DNA from 2 places in the Paenibacillus chungangensis genome. Region 2 is predicted to be linked to the other one. Evidence: predicted binding sites of a transcription regulator. Region 2 holds the regulator's gene; the other holds the start of a gene.

Region 1 (7,609 bases), on a different contig from region 2:
TGCTCACTTCCAATATTTCCGCAGCACGCGATACAATAAAAGCCAGCTCATCCACCGTATAAAATTCCAGTCGGCTGACGACTCCGAATCGGTCCCGTAACGGCGCGGACAAAAGTCCCGCTCTCGTCGTCGCGCCGATTAACGTGAACGGCGGTAAATCCAACCGGACGGAGCGTGCACTTGGCCCCTTGCCAATCATGATATCCAGAGCGAAGTCCTCCATCGCGGGATAAAGCACTTCCTCAACCGTACGGTGTAGACGATGAATTTCATCAATAAACAACACATCGCCTTCCTGCAAATTCGTCAGCAGCGCCGCCAAATCGCCAGGTCGTTCGATAGCCGGTCCCGACGTCGTTCTTAGGTTAACGCCAAGCTCATTAGCGATAATATTGGACAAGGTAGTCTTGCCTAGACCTGGCGGGCCGTAGAGGAGCACATGATCCAGTGCCTCCTTACGGAGCTTGGCGGCTTCGATATAGATTTTCAAATTTTCCTTTGCTTTGCTTTGCCCGATATATTCCGCGAGATATCGGGGGCGCAAGCTCAACTCGACGGCGTGTTCATCCATCATCAGGTTCGCGGATACAATCCGGTCATCCATAGCTTCCTCTCCTTTCCGTTACCCTTTGAACAACTGCTGAAGCGCCAACTTCATCAGGGCGTCTACCGTTATTTCCGGAGTGACGGAATCTTTCATCTTGTTCCAAGCCGCATCCAGTTCCGAAGCGGTATAACCAAGCGCGGCAAGACCGTCGCGGGCTTCCTGCCAGGCAGTCCCGCTCCCTTGTCCGTTATCACCATCCGCAGGCTCTGATACTATTCCTGCTGCTGCAAGGCTGGCGGCATCAGAAGCTCCCAGAAGCTTATCCTTCAAGTCCAGAATCATGCGCTGTGCCGTCTTCTTCCCGATGCCGGGCAGCTTTGTCAGGAAACCGATATTCTCCTGTTGAATCGCGGCAATGATCGTCTCGGGACGCCCCGCCGACAGGATGCCTAACGCCACTCTCGGTCCGATGCCAGATACATCCAGCAGCTTGCGGAACAGTGTCTGTTGTTCACGCGACAGGAATCCATAGAGTAGAATGGCGTCCTCCCGCACATGATGATGAATATAGATCGTCGCCGCTTCATCCTTCCCAACGAATTCGTAAGGATTAGGCGTAAAGACACGATATCCGACATCGCGAACATCAACAACGACGTACTCTGCGTCGATATGTACAATTTTTCCGCGCAAAAAATCGATCATGAACGGGTCACCTCGTTAATTTTTTGAGTCATTGTCGCGGAATGAGCATGACATATGGCTACTGCCAGCGCATCCGCCACATCATCCGGCTTCGGAACGGCGGACAGCTTCAGGAACATTTTCACCATCTCCTGCACTTGGCGCTTCTCTGCTTTCCCATATCCTACGACGGATTGCTTTACCTGCAGCGGCGTATACTCCGCTACGGGCAGCCCGCGTTGTGCCGCGGCTAATATAATGACTCCTCGCGCCTGTCCGACAGCGAAAGCCGTCGTCACATTACGATTGAAGAACAACTTCTCCACTGCGACGGAATCCGGCTTATAGCGATCTATCAGCGCTCCGGCAGATTCATAGATTTGCAATAAGCGCTCCTCCTGTGGCGTATGGGCCTCCGTCTGTATCGCGCCATATTGCACAGGGGTCAGCTTATGTCCTTGTTTATCAATAAATCCGAACCCCGCGATCGCTATTCCGGGGTCTATACCCAACACACGCAAATTGCCAGCTCCTATCTCATCTCTTAATGCCTGCCCTTCATTATAGCAAAATTTGCTTGAAATGAGAACGGACGTTTGATGAAGATCGAAAGCCGGCTTATTTATTAGACCGAGAAAAGCAACGAGAGCCTTCAAGACGCTACTGCCCGGTTGGGATCGTTTCCATTGCTTTTGTATTTTGCTCCATCGCAAAATCGCTGAACGTCGAAAGCACGCTATAATACTCGTCCATGTCGGAAACACGAATACCGGTTACCAGAGCATAGATCTGCTTTTTGGGCAGGCTGCTCTCCATAAATTCAATATCCAGCTGAAAAAAAGTCCGCAGTACCTTCTCTTCTTTCGGAAGCCCGTCATATAAGGACAAATTGCCATCGCGATCTACACCAAAGTAGGCATTGGATTTGCAATAGTCAGACAAATCGTTAATTTCAGCTACAATAACGGTCTTCGCTTCATCCTTGGCTTCAACTCTCCATTCCCAGTGATCTTGAAGCATACGGTTAAGCTGGAGGACAGACATTCGCCCAAGCGATTCCGTCTCCTCACCGCAAACATAGATACGCTTCAATACAACCTCTACATTAGCTTCTTGTTCCATTAATATTTGGTGGAATGGCGGATTGTTAATCATGTTTTCAGCATGCAAGACGGGCTGAAAAATCAGCCCGTCTATCGCGATCACCATCCATATGGTGACGGCGATCCTTCCTAATGTCCACAGCGGCAGCGGCCTACGCGAACGGCGCAAACGCTTTTTCAATCGCTTCCACATTCGAATTGCCATCATAAGGACTGACCCCTTTGCGCTTTTTGGGGATAGTTTGCGCAATTTGCTCTATATTATGCAGCGCAGCTGTGGACAACAGCCTAATGATTAATCCAAGGTCTGCTCACGTAAGTCGTTCTCTTCTTCGGCTTTGGCGCTATAGTTCGAATGATCGCTTTTTTCTTTTTTTTACGAGTCTTTTTCTTTGATTGGGGTACCGATTCCTGGAGGCCATCCATTTCTTCCGCCTCTTCTATCCGCTCACTATAGTCACCCTTCGTATTGGTTTGAACGGGTTGGTCTTGATCGGCTTCCCCTGAATAGGACCACATCGGTGGATAGCCTACTGCCCAGTAGGGGTTCGAAGCTCCATCAAATCCCGGTGGCGGATACATGGCGGACAGCGGCGAGACCATCCCTGCGTTCGATGCATTCGACAGCGGCGAGACCATCCCTGCGTTCGACGCATTCGACAGCGGCGAGACCATCCCTGCGTTCGACGCATTCGACAGCGGCGAGACCATCCCTGCGTTCGATGCATTCGACAGCGGCATCATGTCGGGAGCAGCCATATTACCGCCCTGATGCATCACATTAACCATGGGGTTGCCGTATCCCCACCCGGGACCCGCTCCATAGGGCATGAAGGTGGGCTGCATAGGGTAACCCATACTGAGTGGGTGGACATATCCGCCCATTTCGCTCGGCGAAATAGTTGTTTTTTCCTTCATTCCGTAAATCGCTGCATTCATTTCCCCTTTGCTTATCGGCATATACATATTCTCGTCAGGTGATGATGGATAATCGTATTGCATCATATCATAAGCCGGCAACTGATACTGCTGGAATAGATCCATACTCTGCATGTAATCGCCATTCATTGAATTTGAGTTCACATTATTCTCGCTTTGCTGTTGTACTGGGGGTTTCTTCCCCTTCCCGCTGTAGGGGGATACTTTCCCCGTATTCTCTGCCGAGTAGGGAGCAACATTGGACAATGGCTGCATGTTTCCTCCACTTGGGCCCATATTGCTCAGCGGCTGCACATTCACTCCACTTGGGCCCATGTTGCTCAGCGGCTGCACATTCACTCCACTTGGGCCCGTGTTGCTTAGCGGCTGCACGTTCACTCCACTTGGACCCATGTTGCTCAGCGGCTGCACGTTCACTCCACTTGGGCCCATGTTGCTTAGCGGCTGCACGTTCACTCCACTTGGGCCCATGTTGCTCAGCGGCTGCACGTTCACTCCACTTGGACCCATGTTGCTCAGCGGCTGCATGTTTCCTCCACTTGGGCCCATATTGCTCAGCGGCTGCACATTCACTCCACTTGGACCCATGTTGCTCAGCGGCTGCACGTTCACTCCACTTGGGCCCATGTTGCTCAGCGGCTGCACGTTCACTCCACTTGGGCCCATGTTGCTTAGCGGCTGCACGTTCACTCCACTTGGGCCCATGTTGCTCAGCGGCTCCATCTTTGATGATTGAGGCATTACCTTTGAGGTCAGTGGCTCCACTTTCGCTTCCGGCTCCTTCTTCGTCGCCAATGGCTCCACTTTCTTCGCTTCCGACTCCTTCTTCATCGCCAATGGCTCCACTTTCTTCGCTTCCGGCTCCTTCTTCGTCGCCAATGGCTCCACTTTCTTCGCTTCCGGCTCTTTCTTCGTCGCTAATGGCTCCACTTTCTTCGCTTCCGGCTCCTTCTTCGTCGCTAACGGCTCCACTTTCTTTGCTTCCGGCTCTATCTTCGCTTCCGGTTTTGCCGGCGGTACCGGGGATACGATAGGACCTGTCGGTTTCTTATTTGGTATTGGAGCTGTGTTTTTTTTGCCCGCTGCAAGCCCTGTCAACGTTTTCCCTACGACAGGAGCTGTTGACATCTTGCCTACGAAGCCCTGCACCCCTTGCATAAATGACGATTTCGGACTTGTTGATTGCGTCCCGTACTGACCTGTCGTAGCGGGAACTTGTGCATTCGCTTTTGGAATGTTGATTACTTCTCCAGTAAGCAATACATTCGGATTTTTCAAGTGTGGATTGGCATGAATCATGGTAGCAAGCGGAACTCCCCAAGCTTTGGACAACTTCCACAATGTATCTCCTTGCTTCACGATATGCTGGTGCATAATGTCCATCTCACTCATTCCGCCGCTGTTCCCGGGATGACTGGACGGAACTTTTATTTTCATCCCGACCTCCAGCGCATCCGGATTCGATATTCCTGGATTCAAATGTAGGATTTCTTCGAGCGAAACATTGTACTTCTTCCCTATAAAGTATAATGTGTCGCCCTGTTTCACAATGTGGATTTTCACTCGACGATACCCTCCCGTCACGTTCTGGATAAGCAGGCAAGGCTAAAGCCCGTTATCAATCTCTATATCCTATGCAGAACATGGGCGAGTGTCGCCTCTTTCCATAAAAAACTCTCCATTAATTTTGTCTTCAGCAAACATGAGCCACTATTAACCTGTCACTTCGTGCAATTCTCTCCATAAAGTACCGTCGACGAACTCGTATAGCACTCTGCCAGTCATGATGTTGAGCCGCACATTATCTATGTTCTGAGAACCTCTTCACTCTCCCATTATCTCAGGAGCAGAATCTGATCAATCGCTTACATGTATTCATTTAATCACCATATCTCTTTTAATTCTTCTGCTTACCCAACGTAATTCACTGTCCGATTGAATAATGAGAAGGGCGCGACCTTGCCCATTTCACTAACGCTCATCAACCTACCTCTCCTCTACCCACTTCTGAGTTGATGGGAGAGTGCGGCCTAGGCCTTCACTTTAGCCAGCTGCTAATGCCCACTGTTCCGAGAGCTTTCTTTCATCCCTTCACACCTGTCACAAATTCCATACAAAAAGGACCGCCCCCAGTAGGAGACAGTCCACCTTATTGTTGCCTATTTCTGTACAAAGTCGTCTTATTCGTAAACCTTAATACCGTCGACAGTTACGATGCTGCGGAATTCCTTCAACAAGTGAGTTGTAATCGGACCTGCTTGTCCAGAGCCAATCGTGCGACCGTCTACTTCTCGAACAGCGATAACCTCTGCTGCCGTTCCCGTGAAGAATACTTCATCTGCCACATATACGTCATGCAGCGTGAACGGTTCTTCCTTCAGCGGATAGCCGAACTTCCGACACAAGTCCATAATCGCCGCCCGCGTAATGCCTTCCAGAGCACCGACATAACAAGGAGGAGTGAAGACCGTACCATTCTTGATAATAAAGATATTGTCGCTAGAACCCTCCGCTACATATCCTTGCGAATTGAGCATGATTGCTTCTCCCACACCCGCAAGATTCGCCTGGATTTTCACTAGAATGTTGTTCAGGTAGTTCAGCGACTTAATCTTCGGATTGAGCGCATCAGGAATGTTGCGGCGCTGCGATACGGAGACGGACACAAGACCGTTCTTGTACGCTTCCTCAGGATATATCGCCAGTTGCTCCACGATGATGATTACCCATGCCTGCGGACAACGCTTCGGATCAAGCCCCAGATTGCCCGGGCCGCGAGATACGATAAGACGAATATACCCGTCTTGTAGCTCGTTACGGCGAATCGTCTCCACTAGCGCGTCTTGCATCTCATCCAGCGTTAACGGCATGTCCAGCATAATTGACTTAGCGGAATCATACAGTCTATCCAGATGCTCCTTGCACTTGAAGATATTCCCTCCATAAATACGAATACCTTCAAAAATACCGTCGCCATAAAGAAAGCCATGATCATATACAGATACTTTGGCTTCTTCTTTCGTTACAAATTCCCCATTCAGATAAATCCATTGCTGTGCCATACCTATGCCCACACCTCCGAATGATATACCCTTCTATTATAACAGCTGTTGGTAAGAAAAGCTCGGATAACAACCTAAAATGCGAATTTGACAGCCTATCGCTTCTATCTCTTGCAATGCGGCGGGCAGCAGCACCGTATCCAATGACATCTCGATCTCTATATAAAAATAATAGTTGCCCAGCTTCTTCTTCGTCGGACGGGATTCGATCCTCGATAGGTTGATACGCCGCCAGGCAAATGCGGACAACACCTGATGAAGCGCCCCGGGATAATCCTCCGGCAACGTAATCAGGATACTCGTCTTGGTCCGATCCGACTGACGCACTGTGTAAGGCTCAGGGCCCACCAACATAAAGCGGGTATAGTTGTTGTCGTGGTCGGTTATTCCTTTCGATAGCACGTCCAGCCCGTTATTCGCCGCTGCCCTTCCCGTGCCAATCGCCACAATTCCTTCGCCAGGATGCTCCTTCACATAACGAACCGCTTCAGCAGTGCTTCCGGTGTGTTCCTTCTCCGCATGAGGCATATAGGTGCGCAGGAACTGATGGCACTGCGCCATCGCGACGGGATGGCTGATCACTTTGCTAATGCGTGAGTAATCGATGCCGCCCTCTCTGCCTTCCATCTCGCTGGAGCGGCCAATTAGATTCTGGACGGAGGGATAGACCCACTCCGCCTGCATCGGCAGATCCACTTCATGCACGATCCAATCCATGTGCAGACTTACCGAACCTTCTATCGTGTTCTCAATGGGAATAACGCTATAATGGCATTCGCCTCTCTCCGTCGCCTGGAACACGTCGGCGATTAGCCGATGATGCTCCCACTCCACTTCCTTGTCTCCAAAAAACTGCTTGGCTGCCTCGTCAGATACGGAACCTGCCGGCAGCAACGCGATTCTCTTCATGCCTTGACTTCTCCTTTGACGATATCCATCAGTGATTGCCATGATGGTTGATGGCCTTCGCTCCCCGGTGCGGCCTCGTCGACGACGATAATCTCCGGGCCGACGGAGCATGGTGCCAGCCACATCGTCTCCGCCGCAATCCCTTCCTTCTGCAGCGTCCGCTGCAGGAAGCTCTCCAGCTCGGCCTTCTCGCTACCGGCAGCGTCCACGAACGCGATTAGCGTGGGCCCAGCCCCGCTAAGCGCTGCGCCGAGCGCGCCGTAATCGGCAGCGCGCTCCAATATCTCCGTCATGCCGGGGATGAGCGCCGCCCGATAGGGCTGGTGCAGTCGATCCCGCATCGCATGACGGATAAGAGCGAGCTC
Region 2 (7,609 bases):
CTGATATCATAATCGGAAGCTCTTTGCCCAGCGTCTGGAAAGCCTTGCGTATACCGATACTGCCAGCCTTCACATTCAGCGTATCCTGTGATGTCTCCAGTAGAAGTGCGTCGACATCTCCTTCGATAAGCGCCACAGCCTGCTCATAATAGCTGTCAACAAGCTGATCGAAAGTCACTCCACCCGTTACCGACAATGTCTTGGTCGTGGGCCCCAGCGCGCCGGCCACAAAGCGTGGTTTGTTTGGCGTACTGTATTTGTCAGCTGCTTCCCTGGCCAGCTTCGCGGCAGCGAGATTGATTTCTCTCGCTTTCTCCGGTATATCATAATCTTCCAGAACGATACTGGTAGCTCCGAAAGTGTTCGTCTCCAGTATGTCCGCTCCTGCTTCCAAATATTGTTCGTGAATGCTCCTAATGACGTCTGGTCGCGTAAGTACGAGCATCTCGTTGCAGCCGTCCAGCTCTGCTCCGCCGAAGTCGTCCTCGCTCAAGTTCGCCTGTTGTATCATAGTGCCCATGGCGCCGTCCAATATGAGAATGCGCTCTTGAAGCAATTGCTGTAAAGTCATTGTTGACACGATACTTACACCCTTCCCGAATTCATTACACCATAGTTTATCAGAATCGCTGTTTTCTGAAAAGAAAGAACGAATCGACAATTAAAGTCATTTGCATTATAATCATTATATCATTTAATTTCTATTGGAAAAGAGGGAATGACATGGCAGAGGTAAGAATTCGTAACACAGACGAGCGGATCTCCGGCGAGGAAAAGGTACGCGCATTCCTGGATAGCCAAGAAGTGCTGTATGAGCATTGGGATGCCAACAAGCTTCCGCAAGAGCTTCAAAATAAATTCGTCCTTAACGACGAAGAGAAGGAACAAATTCTGAAAACGTACGATGCTGAAATTCGTGACCTGGCTGCTCGCCGTGGCTATCTCACATGGGACATCGTCGCATTGTCCGACGCGACGCCGAATCTGGAAGAACTGCTCAAGAAATTCGAAAATGTACATACGCACACGGAAGACGAAGTGCGTGCCATTACTGCCGGTCGCGGAATCTTCATAATTAAAGGCACTGATGATGTGGGTTATTTCGATGTCGAGCTGGAAGCGGGAGACGTCATCTCCGTTCCGGAGAACAAACCTCACTTCTTCACCCTTATGGACAACCGTCAAATCGTTGCTGTCCGATTGTTCATTGAGACGGAAGGCTGGATCGCTCATTCCTATTCCGACCCGCAATTCAACAAGTAATGCATGAGAAATGAGACAAGCCCCTCGCAACGCCTATCGCGTTTGTGAGGGGCTTGTCTTGTATCTGCCGTTAATGCTCCAGCAGGCGGAGCAATTCCTCAAGATGCGTTATTTCGTAAGTAGGAATGATGTCCTCGTTGCGCTTGACGCCATGGCGATTGATCCATACGGAAGTCATGCCGATCGTATTCGCGCCCTGTATATCCGTCGTTAACTTGTCGCCAACCATAATGCCGTGAACGGGCTCAATGCCGAGCTTGTCTAGCGCATGCCGGAAGATGGATGCAGCTGGTTTGCCTTCGCCGAATTCGCCTGAGATGATGATATGATCGAAGTAAGGCACCAATTCAGGCACACCGTCCAGTTTCTCCTTCTGCAGATCTGGCGATCCATTCGTCAGGAGCAACAGCTTGTACTTGCCCTTGAGCGCGTCCAGCACGCGGAACGTCTCCTCATACACGATAGGACGCGAACGCCGTTCAGCGGGGAAGCGCTCGGCAAGCTCCGCACCCAGCTGATCATCCTCCACGCCAAGCGCTTTCAGTCCCTGTGTCCATGCCGCTTTCCGATAGCCGGGAGCCAGCTGCTGTAGCTTGCGGAATTCCTCCTGCTCTCCCGCGGCGAAGTGTGCCCAGAGCCCCTCGAACGGATTAATGCCGATCATCTTCGAGAATGAGTATGTCTCATACGATTCGTACAGCGCTCTTGCTTCCTTGCGAACGGCTTCCTCCAGCGCCTCGGCATCTACGCCCGCAGCCTCTGCACCCGCCTCGCATGTCGCCCGGAAAGCCTCCTTCACACTGCGTTCATCCCATAACAATGTATCGTCCAAATCAAATAATACAGCTTGCTTGACCATCGGTATCCAATCTCTCCTATTCTATTGTTTCTCTGAAAATGGGATATTGTGCTTAGCGGCAAACTCCTTCATCTTCCCCGCCATCTCATCGGTGGGGTAACGATTAATCAGCTTGGTGAATGTCCAGTTGGCGCCTTTCACCGGTGTAATCATAATTGCCCCTCGCTGAACGGCAATCTGCTTGATGCCGGATGCTTGAAGCATCTTGTCACCTGTAAACCGACGCGTCTGCACATAGTCCTTGCCGATTGTCAGGTAAGGCTTGCGGAAGTAGAACAGAGCCGCCAACCCAATGTACAAGACTACGGTAACCCAGAACATCGTCGTTGCTTCAAACTTCGGATCGTTCCACATCACGACACAGTATAAGGTAACAAATAGAAGAAGCATAACAGGAGCCATATAGTTGCGACCAACAAAGCGCTCCTTTTGTTCGGAGCCGATTACTGTTCCGCCTTTGCCTTGCTTCTTCTGCTGCTTATTCAGGTGACTCATGTTTTTGCGCACTTTGCGCTCCCAAGAACGTGACACGCTATATTCCTCCTATAGTAGGCGTTTCTTTCGCACTTTTTTGCCGCTGCATGCGACTTTCTAACTAGTGCTTAATCATGTCGTCATCATCTTCGACATACTTAATGGAATCCATTTGCTGTCGAAAGTTTCTTCTGAAGTTGTCCAAATAACGTCGTCTCAATTCATCACGCTCTTCGATTTCTTCCTGCGCAAGTCCGACTTCTTTGTTTTTCCTCGACAGCTCGTTAATTCTTGCGATCAATTTCTCCATATCCATCTCTTTACCCCTCCCCACATCCACGAAGCAAAAGTCTATCTCATACTTTGACATTTCACCCCCATCATTGTCAAGCTTCTGCAAGTCCCGATCAACACTTCAATATATAGCAAATCTCCGTATATCAGTATGAACAAAAAAAGACGCCTTGTAGGCGTACGTTCACCACTCTCTTCCGGCTCGTATGCTCCTTTACGGCGCTCCAGTGTAGGATATATCGGGGGCCGCTCGGATGAGATTTCGTCTCTTTAGTGTTGGCTACATACACTGCAGGCTCGCTCGGACGGAATTTCGTCTCTTTAGTGTTGGCTACATACACTGCAGGCTCGCTCGGACGGAACTTCGTCTCTTTAGTGTTGGCTACATACACTGCGGGCTCGCTCGGACGGGATTTCGTCTCTTTAGTGTTGGCTACATACACTGCGGGCTCGCTCGGACGGGATTTCGTCTCTTTAGTGTTGGCTACATACACTGCAGGCTCGCTCGGACGGAACTTCGTCTCTTTAGTGTTGGCTACATACACTGCGGGCTCGCTCGGACGGGATTTCGTCACTTTAGTGTTGGCTGCATACATTGCAGGCTCGCTCGGACGGGATTTCGTCACTTTAGTGTTGGCTGCATACATTGCAGGCTCGCTCGGACGGAATTTCGTCACTTTAGTGTTGGCTAGGTACACTGCGGGCTCGCTCGGACGGAACTTCGTCTCTTTAGTGTTGGCTACATACACTAATCCGACTCGCACGATTCAATTCAATTGCTTCGGGTATTCAACTCGAATTTTATAAACTCTATATCAAAAAAAACGCCTAGCCGCGCTCCCTTTCACTACTCTTTTCCGAATCGCCTACTCCTTTCGTGGCTCCAGTGCAAGATCATACACCAGTTCGACTCACACGTCGCTAGACACTATCTACGGATATTCAACTTGAATTGTATGCATTAATTCAAGAATAAATTATCTTGTTGGGCAACAGGCTTCGCCAGTGTTCGTTCTTTGGAAGTTCCGATTGTCACTCTTACGGATGCTATCGAGCTTATTACTTCTTCAATCCCACTTTTCCTGCTTTAACGGTTGCGTGGGAACCTATTTCACACAGTAACATGCGATATCTCACTTTCCGCGCTCCATAAGCTCCAGGGCAACAGTTAGCCTGCAAATTAGCCCATTATAAGCCGATTAAGCTCTGTGGCAACCGATAGATCGCTTACAGCCCACCACTCGCACACTTTCCTCGCACCAACCGTGGTCGCATCGCCTATAAATAATTTAGAAATTTTTTTATTGCTAGAAAGCTTTTATCGAGGCCCTTCAAATATGTGCGACCAAAAGTATACAAAGCAAACTCGCATCGAAAGGATAAGGTTGGTTTTATTTCATATTACAATTTTGGAATTCGATCATCTCGAAAATTTATAAATGCTGATGTGGTAAAAAAGCCTTCCAAACCACTAACTGAGTGGCATGAAAGGCGCTATTCAAGAATTGATCAATTCTTGCAGGCAAAAGGGAACGCCATTATCATTCCGGTACAATCAGTTGCTGGCCCGGGTGAATCGTAGACGATGTCAGCCCGTTGCGCTGCTTAATCTTGAACACGATATATCCAGTGTCTTCGCTGTCATCGGAAACACGGCCAGCGATAGCCCATAGCGTATCCCCGTTGGCAACGGTCACGACTTGCTCAGACCCCATCGGAGGAGCCACGTCTGTTCCCGTTGCCGTAACGCCCAGCATAAGGAAGCTCGTCAATAAGAGCGCCATAAGCAATACACTTGCAGTCACCTTAATGGAACGGCTTGTCCATACGTTTCTCAGCCCGTAATAGACTGATTTTTTCATCCCTGTACTTCCCTGCACACGATATATAGATTGGTATGTACTCTCATTCATCAGCATTATCATCAACACCCCAAACATTTGTTCTGATACAAGAATACCACGAACAAGCGTTCCGGTCAATAAAAAATGAGAACTCACGATCTCAAGAACTTATGTTTGTACGAACCCCGGTTCTGTGTTATAATTTTACACAATATGAGAATTGGAGTTGATGACAGTGAGTAAAGTATCCAAACGCCAAATGGCTATATTAGACTTCATCAAGCAAGAGGTGCGTGACAAAGGATACCCGCCATCCGTTCGTGAGATTGCGGAAGCTGTAGGGTTGCTCTCCAGCTCCACTGTCCATGGACATCTGGATCGCCTAGAGAAGAAAGGCTACATACGACGCGATCCCACCAAGCCCCGTGCAATTGAGATCTTGCATGGAGACAACGACAGCAATGTCATCCCGTTGCCTGTCAAGCACGTGCCGATCGTCGGCAAGGTTACTGCGGGCATCCCCATCACAGCTACGGAGAACATCGAAGACTACTTTCCAATGTCCACCCAGTTCGTGGGCGACAATAACGTCTTTATCCTGAACGTCGTAGGCGACAGCATGATAGAAGCTGGCATTCATAACGGAGATTATGTCATTGTCAGGCAGCAGCAGACGGCTAACAACGGCGACATCGTCGTGGCAATGACGGAAGATGACGAAGCTACGGTGAAGACCTTCTATAAGGAGAAGGATCATATTCGCTTGCAGCCAGAGAATTCCACAATGGAGCCGATTCGCCTGAATGCAGTCAGCATTCTCGGCAAGGTTGTGGGACTATTCCGGGACATGCATTAATACCTGCCTTATTATATATCCAATTCATACAAACACAAGCAAGCTCCGAGTCAACAGGCCCCGGAGCTTGCTTGTATTCGTATGACGACTTCCACTGTTCAGTTGTAAAGGCGGAGACCATACGGTCTCCGCCTTTCGCTCTTGATTAATATTGTCTCAAATAATGCTCTCTTTCCCACTCATGCACTTGTGTACGATACATATCCCACTCAATCTCTTTCAACTCGTAGAAGTGGGATAGCGCATGCTCGCCGAGTGCATCGCATATGACGTCGCTGCGGAGCATCTCGTCAAGTGCTTCTCTCAAGTTGAACGGAAGGCTTGGAATACCGAACTCCACGCGCTCTTCATCAGACATGATATAAATATTGCGATCGGTTGGCGCAGGCAGCGACAACTTGTTTTTGATGCCGTCCAGTCCAGCCTTCAACATAACAGCAAGCGCAAGATAAGGATTGGCCGCCGGGTCAGGGTTCCTCACCTCGACACGGGTTGACAGTCCACGCGAAGCAGGAATACGGATCATTGGCGAACGGTTGCTCGCCGACCATGCGACATAGCAAGGCGCCTCATACCCAGGCACCAGTCGTTTGTAGGAATTGACCGTCGGATTCGTTATCGCCGCGAACGCTCTGGCATGCTTGAGCACGCCCGCCATATACTGACGCGCTGTGTCACTAAGGCCAAGCTTGTCGTTCTCGTCATAGAAGGAATTGGCATCCCCTTGGAACAAGGATTGGTGGCAGTGCATGCCCGAACCATTGGCACCGAATAACGGTTTCGGCATAAAAGTAGCATGAAGACCATGTACACGCGCAATCGTCTTTACGACCAGCTTGAACGTCTGAATTTGGTCAGCCGCTTTCACCGCATCCGCATATTTGAAGTCGATCTCATGCTGGCCAGGAGCAACTTCATGATGGGACGCTTCAATCTCGAAGCCCATCTCTTCCAATGTAAGCACAATCTCACGGCGGCAGTTCTCGCCCAGATCCACCGGCGCCAGATCGAAGTATCCGCCCTGGTCGTTAAGCTCTGTCGTCGGTTCGCCACGCTCGTCCGTTTTGAAGAGGAAGAACTCCGGCTCCGGCCCGACATTCATGGAAGTGAAGCCCATCTGCTCCGCTTCCTTCAGCACGCGCTTCAGGATGCCGCGCGGATCGCCCGCGAACGGTGTGCCGTCAGGCATGTATATGTCACAGATAAGTCTTGCCACACGATCTTCGGATACCCACGGGAATACCACCCAAGTATCCAGATCCGGGTATAAGTACATATCCGATTCTTCAATACGCACATAGCCTTCAATGGAAGAACCGTCGAACATCATTTTATTGTTAAGCGCTTTATCCAGCTGGCTTACAGGTATTTCAACGTTTTTAATCGTGCCGAGCAAATCGGTGAATTGTAGACGAATGAAACGGACATTTTGCTCCTGCGCAATACGTTTAATATCTTCTTTCGTGTAACCCATGCTATCATCTCCTCTAATCCAAATGATTTTGTTTAGCGCTTGTAGTAGCTTTGAAGCTGTCCTTGAATCATGGAAGTCTGGCCAGGCTTCTTCTCAAGCAATTGCTGCTTTAACATACGGCGTAATTGCTGCTCGCTGAGCTCGCGGCGGGTTTCCTCGGATTTCGCGCTTACCATTGTCGCTTCCTCCGAATCATTGGATACCGGATTCATGACTTGCTTAATTCCTGCAATATTGACACCTTTCTCAATTAGCGACTTGATCTCCAGCAGACGCTCCACATCGTTGAACGAGAACAATCGTTGATTGCCTGCCGTTCGTGCAGGAACGATTAACTCATGCTGCTCGTAGTAGCGAATCTGTCTGGCTGTCAGATCAGTTAGCTTCATTACAATGCCAATTGGAAATAACGCCATATTTCGACGGATCTCATCAGCCATGTCGCACCAACCTTCCAATCCTCGTTAATACCCTCATTGTAGCGTTGCTACATAAATGTGTCAAGAAATGTTAGGTTTGATTACAACTGATCCATTAACCCGCGT

What was found. Region 2 encodes LexA, which represses DNA repair genes until DNA is damaged. Its sites were predicted from a motif close to CGAACATATGTTCG; they were not measured.
Region 1: a site for LexA is predicted at 1,817-1,830, ahead of ruvC (crossover junction endodeoxyribonuclease RuvC). Genes of this name have one in related genera too.

What each region holds. Positions count from the first base shown of each region.
Region 1 is NZ_JBHTJZ010000073.1:102,162-109,770, reverse strand. Features, by position in the region: gene ruvB (Holliday junction branch migration DNA helicase RuvB) at 1-604, opposite strand, end outside; gene ruvA (Holliday junction branch migration protein RuvA) at 623-1,252, opposite strand; gene ruvC (crossover junction endodeoxyribonuclease RuvC) at 1,249-1,752, opposite strand; gene ACFQ2I_RS23680 (BofC C-terminal domain-containing protein) at 1,892-2,542, opposite strand; gene ACFQ2I_RS23675 (LysM peptidoglycan-binding domain-containing protein) at 2,623-4,710, opposite strand; gene ilvE (branched-chain-amino-acid transaminase) at 5,454-6,335, opposite strand; gene pheA (prephenate dehydratase) at 6,372-7,244, opposite strand; gene thrB (homoserine kinase) at 7,241-7,609, opposite strand, start outside.
Region 2 is NZ_JBHTJZ010000005.1:741,653-749,261, reverse strand. Features, by position in the region: gene metH (methionine synthase) at 1-571, opposite strand, end outside; gene ACFQ2I_RS06005 (1,2-dihydroxy-3-keto-5-methylthiopentene dioxygenase) at 724-1,263, shown strand; gene ACFQ2I_RS06000 (HAD family hydrolase) at 1,334-2,122, opposite strand; gene ACFQ2I_RS05995 (hypothetical protein) at 2,144-2,653, opposite strand; gene ACFQ2I_RS05990 (DUF896 domain-containing protein) at 2,718-2,912, opposite strand; gene ACFQ2I_RS05985 (hypothetical protein) at 3,164-3,697, shown strand; gene ACFQ2I_RS05980 (LysM peptidoglycan-binding domain-containing protein) at 4,432-4,752, opposite strand; gene lexA (transcriptional repressor LexA) at 4,970-5,590, shown strand; gene glnA (type I glutamate--ammonia ligase) at 5,736-7,064, opposite strand; gene ACFQ2I_RS05965 (MerR family transcriptional regulator) at 7,097-7,504, opposite strand; gene ACFQ2I_RS05960 (methionine gamma-lyase family protein) at 7,585-7,609, opposite strand, start outside.